2 regions of the Micromonospora sp. CPCC 205554 genome follow, and region 1 is predicted to be linked to the other one. Evidence: riboswitches for the same ligand, from Rfam matches in the RefSeq annotation. Region 1 holds a riboswitch; the other holds the start of a gene.
What was found. Region 1 has a riboswitch for thiamine pyrophosphate ahead of thiE (thiamine phosphate synthase). Riboswitches for the same ligand answer to the same signal wherever they lie in the genome.

Region 1 (4,900 bases):
GTCGTGGACGCCGCGCTCGACGCCGGGATCAACTTCTTCGACACCGCCGACATCTACGGCGAGCCGCAGGGCGCCTCCGAGGAACTGCTCGGCCAGGCGCTCAAGGGCCGACGCGAGGACGTGGTGTTGGCCACCAAGTTCGGCATGGACATGAACGGCGCGAACGGGCCCGACCACGGCGCGCGGGGCGCCCGCCGCTACATCGCCCGCGCCGTCGAGGCGTCGCTGCGCCGGCTCGGCACCGACCACATCGACCTGTACCAGATGCACGAGCCCGACCCGGGCACCCCGATCGACGAGACGCTCGCCGCGCTGGACGACCTGGTGACCGCCGGCAAGGTGCGCTACCTGGGCAACTCCAACTTCGCCGGGTGGCAGATCGCCGACGCCGACTGGACCGCGTCCTCGCAGGGGCGTACCCGGTTCATCTCCGCGCAGAACCACTACTCGCTGGTGGAGCGCGGGGTGGAGGACGAGGTGATCCCGGCCTGCGAGCGGTTCGGCCTGGGCATGCTGCCGTTCTTCCCGCTCGCCAACGGGCTGCTCACCGGCAAGTACAAGCGGGGCGAGGCACCCCCGGCCGGAAGCCGCCTGGCCGGTGGCGGCCGGTACGCCGAGCGCCTGGCCGCCGCGCGCTGGGACGTCATCGAGGCGATCGAGGCGTACGCGGACGAGCGCGGAATCAGCATGCTCCAGGTTGCCATCGGCGGCCTGGCGGCGCGTCCCGCGGTGACGTCGGTGATCGCCGGCGCGACCACTCCCGAGCAGGTGAAGGCCAACGCCGAAGCCGGCACCTGGCAGCCCACCGACGAGGACCTGGACGCCCTGGACGCCATCCTCTGACGGTCCCTGCCGGTACCGACCCGTTCGCGCGCGTCCGCCCCTCCCGCGCGTCGGGCCTGCGCCCGCACGTTGGGCCTGCGTCCACGCGTCGGGCGTGCGCCCGCGCTTCGGCTTGGGCTGGTGCGCCGGGCGTGTGCCCGCGCGTCGGGCATATGTCCGGCGTCCGCCCTCCCGCGCGTCGGGCGTGTGCTCGCGCGTGGGGCGTGCGTCCACGCGTCGGGCGTGGCGTCCGCGCGTCCGGCTTGCGCCGGCTCGTTCGTCGCTCCCGCGGGTCCGCCCCTCCCGCGCGTTGGGCCTGCGCCCGCCGGGGCTTGCCCGCGCGCGGAGGCACCCATGGCGTTCCACTCAGAGGCAGCGCTCGCGATGGGTGGAACGGCATGGGTGTCAAGAGGGCCTCGAGACACCCATGGCGTTCCACCCGCGGCTGAATCTGGCGACGAGTGGAACGCCATAGGTGTCTGCGGGCGGCCCTCTGACGCCCGCGGCGACTCGGGCGGCCCGGCCGGCGGGGTCAGACTCGTGGCTGAGGGCTGAGGGCTGAGGGCTGAGGGCTGAGGGCTGAGGGCTGAGGGCTGAGGGCTGAGGGCTGAGGGCTGAGGGCTGAGGGCTGAGGGCGCGGAGGCGGATCAGTGGTTTGCGGTGGTGGCGCGACGTTCGGCCAGGGCCTGGCGCACCAGGGCGACTGTGGCGTCGGGACGGCGTAGCACGTCGTCGGCGGTGAACCGGAGCACGACCCACCCGGCCGCGCGCAGCGCGTTCAGGCGCGCCACGTCCCGCCGGAAGTGCGCCCGTTCCCGGTGGTGGTCGCCGTCGTACTCGACCGCTAGGCGGAGTGCCGGCCAGGCCAGGTCCACCCGGGCCACGAAGCGTCCGCCGGCGCGTACCTCGTGCTGGGCGGTGAGCGGGCCGAGGCCGGCGTCGAGGAGGAGCAGCCGCAGCCGTGTCTCCATCGGGGACTCGCTCAGCGGCTCGGCCAGCGCCAGCACCTCGCGCAGCAGCGGAGCGCCCGGCCAGCCCGGACGGTCCGCGGCGTAGGCCCGCAGGGCGGGCAGCTTCACGACCCGGCGACGCAGCAGCGCGTCGACGGTGACCAGCGCCTCGGCGAGTGGGCCCTGCCGGCCCAGGTCGAACGCGGTACGCAGCGGGGTGGTGACGGGCAGCCCGCCGACGAGGGTGCGGTCCTGCTCCGGCAGCGGCGACCGGACCACCCGCAGTCGTGGGTGCGGTCGCAGTCGAGCAGCAGTCGGCAGCAGCACGGTGACCGGCGCGTCGCGGGTGAGCACGTCCGCGCCGGACAACCAGGCGGCGCTGCGTCCCGCCAGCACGGCACCCGGCGGCAGGCGCAACGCCACCGCCTCGCACCACATCCGGTGGTCGTCGGCGCGGTGTCCGCCCCGGTGCACGTACACGTCCGGCAGCAGGCGGACCCACGTCGGCCCGCGCAGCATCGTCCAGGTGAGCAGCCCTTCGGAGACGGCACGACCGCCCCGGAACGGCAGGATCGCCAGGCGGCGCGGGACACGGGCGGGAACGGACATCCCGGCAGCGTGTCGTGACGGGACGGTCACCCGCTGCCCCGATCCGGCGGACGGCTGGTTCCTGGGAAAAACCTCACCCGCTCTTCCGTACCGGCGGGAGGCGTCGTACGGTAGGCCGCAAGTGACCCACGGGAGCCCGGTGTGGACCGGGCTGAGAGGGGGGCTGGGAGCCCCCGACCGTCGAACCTGATCCGGGTAATGCCGGCGCAGGGAGGAGCGTTGCCGTGCCGTCCCTGGGACGACTGCATCTCATCACCGACACCCGGCCGGGGCGTGACCCGCTCGCCGTGCTGCGTGCCGCCCTGCCGGTGGCGGGCGCCGACCTCGTCGTGCAGGTGCGGGTGGAGGACGACGCCACCGACCGGGAGGCGTACGAGCTGGCGTGCCGCGTGACCGAGGCGTGCCGGCCGTACGGAGCGCGGTGCCTGGTCAACGACCGGCTGCACGTGGCGCTCGCGGTGGACGCCGCCGGTGGCCACGTCGGCGCGGACGACCTGCCGGTGGCCGCCGCGCGCCGGGTGCTCGGCCCGGACGCCGTGCTCGGCGCGACCGCCCGGGAACCGGTGGGCGCCCGCGCGGCGGTGGACGCGGGCGCGAGCTACCTGGGCGTGGGCCCGTGCCACTCCACCACCACCAAGTCCGGCCTGCCGGACCCGATCGGCCCCGACGGGATACGCGCGGTCGCCGAGGCGGTGGGCGTGCCGGTGATCGCGATCGGCGGGGTGACCGCCGCGACCGTGCCGGCGCTGCGGGCCGCCGGGGCGTACGGGGTGGCGGTGGTCGGCGCGCTCAGCCTGGCCGCCGATCCCGCGCACACCACCGCCGAGCTGCTGCGGGCGCTGACGCGATGAGCCCGGCCGACGTGGCGGTGGTGGGCGCCGGGCCGGTGGGACTCGCCATCGCGTGGCGGTGCGCGCAGCGCGGACTGCGCGTGGTGGTGCACGACGACCGGCCCGGGTCGGGCGCGTCCTCGGTGGCCGCCGGGATGCTGTCACCGGTCGCCGAGGCGTACTTCGGGGAACACGAGCTGACCGCGCTGCTCGTCGAGTCCGCCGCCCGCTGGTCCGGCTTCGCCGCCGAACTGGCCGGGGCGAGCGGCGTCGACGTCGGCCACCGCACCGAGGGCACGCTCGTCGTCGGCCTCACCGCCGACGACCTGGCCGAGGCGGGGCGGCTGTGGTCGTACCAACGGGGGTTGGGACTGCCGATCACGCCGCTGCGCCCCTCGGAGCTGCGCGACCGCGAGCCGGCGCTGGCGCCGCGCGTGCGCGGCGGCGCGGTGGCCCCCGGCGACCACCAGGTCGACCCGCGGCGGCTGGTCGCCGCGTTGCGCACGGCCGCCGAACGCGCCGGCGTGGAGCTGCGCCCGGCGCGCGTCGGCGCGCTGTCCGACGTGGACGCGCGGGTCACCGTGGTCGCGGCCGGCTGCGGCGCGGCGGCGCTGACCGGCCTGCCGGTCCGGCCGGTGAAGGGCCAGGTGCTGCGGCTGCGCGCGCCCGGTGGCGGTCCGCCGGGCTTCCGGCACGTGATCCGGGGGTACGCGGACAGCGAGTCGGTCTACCTGGTGCCCCGGGACAGCGGCGAGGTGGTGGTCGGGGCGACGGTCGAGGAGCGCGCGGACACCGCTGTCACCGCCGGTGGCGTGCTGACACTGCTGCGCGCCGCCGCGGAGCTGGTGCCGGAACTGGTCGAGTACGAGCTGGTGGAGGCCGTCGCGGGGTTGCGCCCCGGTACGCCGGACAACGCGCCGATCATCGGGCCGCTGCCCGGGCGGGCTGGCGTGCTCGCCGCGACCGGGCACCACCGGCACGGCATCGTGCTCACGCCGGTCACCGCCGACCTGGTCACCGAGCTGATCGTCACCGGCGAGCCGGATCCCGCGCTCGCCCCCTTCACCCCGGACCGCTTCGGGAAGGAGCGCACGTGGAACTGATCGTCAACGGCACCGGCCGGACGCTGCCCGAGGGCGTCACCGTCGCCGAGGTGGTCCGCACCGTCACCGACCGGGAGCGCGGGCTCGCGGTCGCGGTGAACGGCGAGGTGGTGCCGCGCGGCGGCTGGTCGGCGAGCGTGCTGCGCGACGGCGACCGCGTCGAGGTGCTCAGCGCCACCCAGGGCGGGTGAACGGATGTCCACGTTGGAGATCGGCGGGGTCACGTTCGGCTCCCGGCTCGTCCTCGGCACCGGCGGCGCGGCCAACCTGCACGTGCTGGAGCAGGCGATCCGCGCCTCCGGCACCGAGCTGGTGACGCTGGCGCTGCGCCGGGTGGACACCACGCCCGGCGGGTCGGGCGGCCTGCTCGACCTGGTGGAGCGGTGCGGCGTACGGCTGCTGCCGAACACGGCCGGCTGCCGGACCGCCGTGGAGGCGGTGAAGACGGCGCACCTGGCCCGGGAGGCGTTCGACACCGACTGGGTGAAGCTGGAGGTGATCGGCGACGAGCGCACGCTCCTGCCCGACGGGGTGGAGCTGCTGCGCGCCGCCGAGGAGCTGGTGGCGGACGGGTTCACGGTGCTGC
Region 2 (4,900 bases), on a different contig from region 1:
GCTGCGTCGACGCGTGCGACGAAAACGACGCTACCCCCGGGTGTTACCCAGGGGTAGCGCCGCGTGCACGCCCGATTTGGCGGACCGTCAGTCGGTCAGCGACTGAGGGCTGTCGTCCTCGTCGTCGATGTCGTCCTCACCCCAGTTGCGCCGGCTGAACGGCAGGATCGCCCAGAAGATCAGGAACCAGAACCCGGTGAGCGCGCTGAGCAGGAACGCGATCGGCCGGTCCAGCACGAAGTCGGAGACCAGCAGGACCGAGCTGACCATCGCGATCAGCATGAAGAACAGACCGCCGGTGGCCATCCGGTGGGCGAACCGGACCAGTTCCGGCTTGCGCCCCTGGCGGAACAGCGCCCGGTGGAACGCCACCGGGGAAATGATCATCGCGGCGGACGCGGCGGCGGTCAGCAGCGCCAGGATGTAGACGTCGCGCTGGAACTCGGTGGTCCGGTCGAACCCGGCGCTGAACGGCAGCGTCAGCAGGAAGGCGAACAGGATCTGCACGCCGGTCTGCGCGACCCGCAGCTCCTGCAACAGATCGGCGAAGTTGCGCTGCCAGCGCTGCTTCTCGGATTCCTTGGACACTCGCGGACCTCCCCGGGAGACGGCACGGCCGGCGGGGAAACGCCCACCGGCAGGACCGCCTGTGCCCCGTACGGGTGATCACGAAACCGGTTCAGGATCCCCGGCGGATGCGGCCCGCGTACCGTGCCTCCAACTCGGCGTTGTGCTCGTCGCCGCCGGTAATGTTCGCGGATAGGTAGACCGGCGGGCGCTGCCCCGCCGCGACCAGCCGGGCCACCACCTCGGCGACGATCTGCTGGGCGAGCAGCGCCGCGGTGATCGACGAGACCGCGCCCACCGCGCCGCCGCCCGGCAGCGGCAGCGTGGCGTCGCCGTACGGGGCGCCGTTGTCCAGCACCACGTCGGCGAAGTCGGCGAGCTTGCGGCCGGACGGGTGCCGCGACGTCATCCGGGCCGAATGCTGCGCCGAGGTGATCGCCACCAGGCCGTGCCCGCGTTCCTTCACGACGGACGCGAACTCGACCATCGCCCCGTTCACCCCGGAGTTCGAGGCGAGCACGAACACGTCCTGCGGCCGGATCGGCGCCAGCTCGTAGAGGCGGTGCGCCACCGCCGGGTCGCGTTCCAGCTTCGGGCCGAGCACGTCGGCCGGGTCGCCGCCGACCAGCACCAGGTCACGCAGCGCGATCCGGTTGGTGGGCACCAGCCCGCCGGCCCGCCCGGCGATCTCCATGGCCAGCGCCTCGGAGTGCCCGGTGCCGAACGCGTGCACCACCCCGTCGGCTTGCAGCGCCGCCGCGATCAGGTCGGCCGCGTCGGCAACGTTCTGCCGCTGCTCGGCGGCGACCCGGCCGATCGTCTCGGTCACCACCGCCAGGTACGCCTCGGCGCTCACCGACATGCCTCCTCCGTTCCTGCGCACCGGGCGAGGATCGCCTCGGCCAGCGGGCCGGGCGCCTCGTCCGGGATCCAGTGGCTGATCCCGGGCAGCACCACGAACCGGTAGTCACCGGTGACGTGCGCGGCGCACGCCTGCGCGGCCGTCCGGCCGATCGCCACGTCCTTGTCGCTCCAGACGAACGTGGTGGGCACCCCGACCGGGGCGACCGCCTTCATGTCCGTCCCGGTCATCGCGCGGTACCAGTTCAGCGCCGCCGTCAACGCCCCCGGCTCACGCATCGGCTCGGCGTACCGGGCCACCGCTTCGGCGTCGCCCACACCGCTGAGCAGCTTGCGCAGCGTGGCGCCGTTCCACGCCAGCAGCACCTTCTCCGCCGTACCGGGCTTGCGGAACAACGCGATGTAGGCGGACTTGACCTTCTGCCGCGGGTCGGTGGCGAGCGCGTGCCCCATCGCGGCCGGGTGCGGCACCGACACCGCGGTCAGCGTCCGCACCCGCTCCGGGTGCGCCGCCGCCAGGCCCCACGCCACGATCGCGCCCCAGTCGTGGCCCACCACGTGCGCGCGGGCGACACCGAGCGCGTCCAGCACCGCCGCCGCGTCGGCCACCAGCTCCGGAATCCGGTACGCCCCGACGTCCGCCGGACGCGCGCCGGGCGAGTAGCCGCGCTGGTCGAGCGCGTACGTGCGCAGCCCGGCGGCGTGCAGCGCGGGCGTCACCGCGTCCCACTCGCCCGAGTGCTGCGGGAAGCCGTGCAGCAGCAGGACGGGATCACCGCCCTCGGGGCCGCCGGCGCGTACCTCGAACGTCAGTCCCCGCGCATCCACCAGCATGATCGCCACCATACCGACACTCGCCCTGCTGGGCCGGGGCCCGTGGTCGGTGCTAGCGTCTGCGACGAGACAACTTCACATCCGACAGGGGAGCGCACAGCGCTGAGAGTGCGGGCCGGTGCCCGCAGACCCTCGAACCTGATCTGGGTAATGCCAGCGCAGGGAGTTCGGTCGACCTCCAGCCGCGTCGCCGTCCGGTGACCACCGGGCGCGGCGTGCGTCTTCTCCTGGTTCACCTCGACGAACTGGGAGCCAACCGTGAACCGTACCGACAGCAACCGCTGGCGTACCGTCGACATCGTCGTCGCCTCGGTCATCGCCGTAGCCTTCGGCGTCGTGTTCCAGCTCTGGAACATCCTCTGGAAAGGCAGCGACGGGCCGTTCGCCTTCTTCGCCCCGCTCCAGTCGGTCATGTACGGCGTCTGGCTCATCCCGGCCGTGCTGAGCGCGCTGATCGTCCGCAAGCCGGGAGCGGCACTGCTCACCGAGACGGTCGCCTCGACGGTCTCGGTGCTGCTCGGCTCCCCGTACGGGGCGATGGCGATCCTTCAGGGCGCGGTGCAGGGCCTGGGAGTGGAGAGCGTCTTCGCGGCCACTCGGTACCGCAGCTACCGGCCGGTCACGGCGGCGCTGGCCGGGGCGGCGGGCGGCCTCTTCGCCACCGTGTTCGACGTCCTCTACTGGTACCCGGGCACGAGCTGGACGACCTTCCGGCTGCCCTACATCGCGTTCGGTGTACTCAGCTGCCTGGTGGTGGCTGGCCTGGGTGCGGTGGCCCTCACCCGCGCGCTGGCGAACACCGGCGTGCTGGACCGCTTCCCCGCCGGCCGCGACCGAGCCCTGGTCTGACCACCCTCCACCCCCACCCCCGCCCGGTGATCAAGGAGTTTGCGTCCGCCGGGCACGGTTCTCCGGACGCGAACTCCTTGATCACGCAGGCTGGGCCGGGAGAGGGGGTGGTGGGCGGTGAGCGGGGTGGTGCTGCGGGGGTTCGGGTGGCGGCACGGGGGGCGCCGGCGCTGGGCTCTGCGCGGGGTGGATCTGCGGGTGGAGAGCGGCGAGCGGGTGCTGCTGCTCGGACCCTCCGGGGCCGGCAAGAGCACGTTGCTGGCCGCGCTGGCCGGGCTGCTGCCGGAGGACTCCGGCGAGCAGGAGGGCACCGTCGAGATCGACGGGCTGGACCCGCGCAAGGCGCGTGAGCGCGTCGGCATCGTCTTCCAGGACCCGGAGACCCAGCTCGTGATGGCCCGCTCCGGCGACGACGTGGCGTTCGGGCTGGAGAACCGTGGCGTACCCGCCGGGGAGATCTGGCCCCGCGTCGACGAGGCGCTGAACCGGGTCGGCTTCCCGTACGACCGGGACCGCCCGACCGCCGCGCTCAGCGGCGGCGAGCAGCAACGGCTGGCGCTGGCCGGCACGCTCGCGCTGCGGCCGGGGCTGCTGCTGCTCGACGAGCCCACCGCCAACCTCGACCCGGCCGGCGCCGCCCTGATCCGCCGCGCCGTCGCGAACGCGCTCGACCCGGACACCACGATGGTCCTGGTCGAGCACCGGATCACCGAGGCGCTGCCGCTGGTCGACCGCGTCGTGGTGCTGGAACCCGGCGGCGGGGTGCGCGCCGACGGGCCGCCCGAGACGGTCTTCGACGCGCACGGCGACGCGCTGGCCGCCGCCGGGGTCTGGGTGCCGGGCCGCACCGTCCCGCACCGGCACGCCAGCGCGCCGCCCGGCGACGTGCTGCTCACCGCCGACCGGCTCGGCCTCCCACCCCGGCTCGACCCCACCGATCTTCGGGTACGCGCCGGCGAGGCGCTCGCCGTCCTCGGCCCCAACGGGGCCGGCAAGTCCACACTGGCGCTGCTCCTGGGCGGCCTGCTGAAACCCGGAACCGGCACCGTCACCGCGTCGGCGGAACTGGCCGGGCGGGACGCGCGTACTCCCCCGCACCGCTGGCGGGCACCCGCGCTGGTGCGCCGGATCGGCTCGGTGTTCCAGGATCCGGAGCACCAGTTCGTCACCGCCACCGTGCGCGACGAGCTGGCGCTCGGCCCGCGCCGCACCGGTCAGCCCGAACCGGCGGTGACCGCCACCGTGGACGGGTTGCTGCACCGGTTGCGGCTGGACCGGCTCGCCGGAGCCAACCCGTACACCCTCTCGGGTGGGGAGGCGCGGCGGCTGAGCGTGGCGACGGCCCTGGCCACCGCGCCCCGCCTGCTGATCTGCGACGAGCCCACGTTCGGCCAGGACCGGCGCACCTGGCTGGAGCTGGTCGACCTGCTCGCCGAGCTGCGCGACGCCGGGCACGGCGTGGTCACGGTGACCCACGACGAGGACTTCGTGGCCGCGCTGGCCGACCGGACGCTCACCCTGCGCCGTTCACCGCCGGACGCGGAGCACTCCCCCGGCGCGCGGCCCTCGGCCGGTGCCGAGCACTCGGACGACGACGGTCCGGCTACCGGGCGTGCGCCGTGATCGGCGGCCTCGAACCGGTCGCCGCGCCCGGCGCGCCGCTGGCCCGGCGCAACCCGGTGGCGAAGGTGGCCGCCGCTGTGGTCTTCACGCTCATCCTGGTGGCGACGCTCGACCCGGTGGCCCCGGCCGTCGCCATCGCCGTCGAACTCGCGGTGCTGCCGCTGTT

Region 2: it holds a riboswitch for thiamine pyrophosphate, as region 1 does, so the genes downstream of both, V6U82_RS24875 (ECF transporter S component) here and thiE (thiamine phosphate synthase) in region 1, are expected to answer to the same signal.

Annotation. Positions count from the first base shown of each region.
Region 1 is NZ_JBAKHP010000006.1:182,050-186,949, forward strand. It holds gene V6U82_RS11245 (aldo/keto reductase) at 1-843, shown strand, start outside; gene V6U82_RS11250 (DUF559 domain-containing protein) at 1,470-2,381, opposite strand; TPP riboswitch at 2,500-2,611, shown strand; gene thiE (thiamine phosphate synthase) at 2,606-3,232, shown strand; gene thiO (glycine oxidase ThiO) at 3,229-4,314, shown strand; gene thiS (sulfur carrier protein ThiS) at 4,305-4,505, shown strand; gene V6U82_RS11270 (thiazole synthase) at 4,510-4,900, shown strand, end outside.
Region 2 is NZ_JBAKHP010000025.1:81,538-86,437, reverse strand. It holds gene V6U82_RS24890 (DUF6328 family protein) at 88-588, opposite strand; gene V6U82_RS24885 (SIS domain-containing protein) at 680-1,429, opposite strand; gene V6U82_RS24880 (alpha/beta fold hydrolase) at 1,420-2,262, opposite strand; TPP riboswitch at 2,339-2,445, shown strand; gene V6U82_RS24875 (ECF transporter S component) at 2,521-3,111, shown strand; gene V6U82_RS24870 (ABC transporter ATP-binding protein) at 3,229-4,734, shown strand; gene V6U82_RS24865 (energy-coupling factor transporter transmembrane component T family protein) at 4,734-4,900, shown strand, end outside.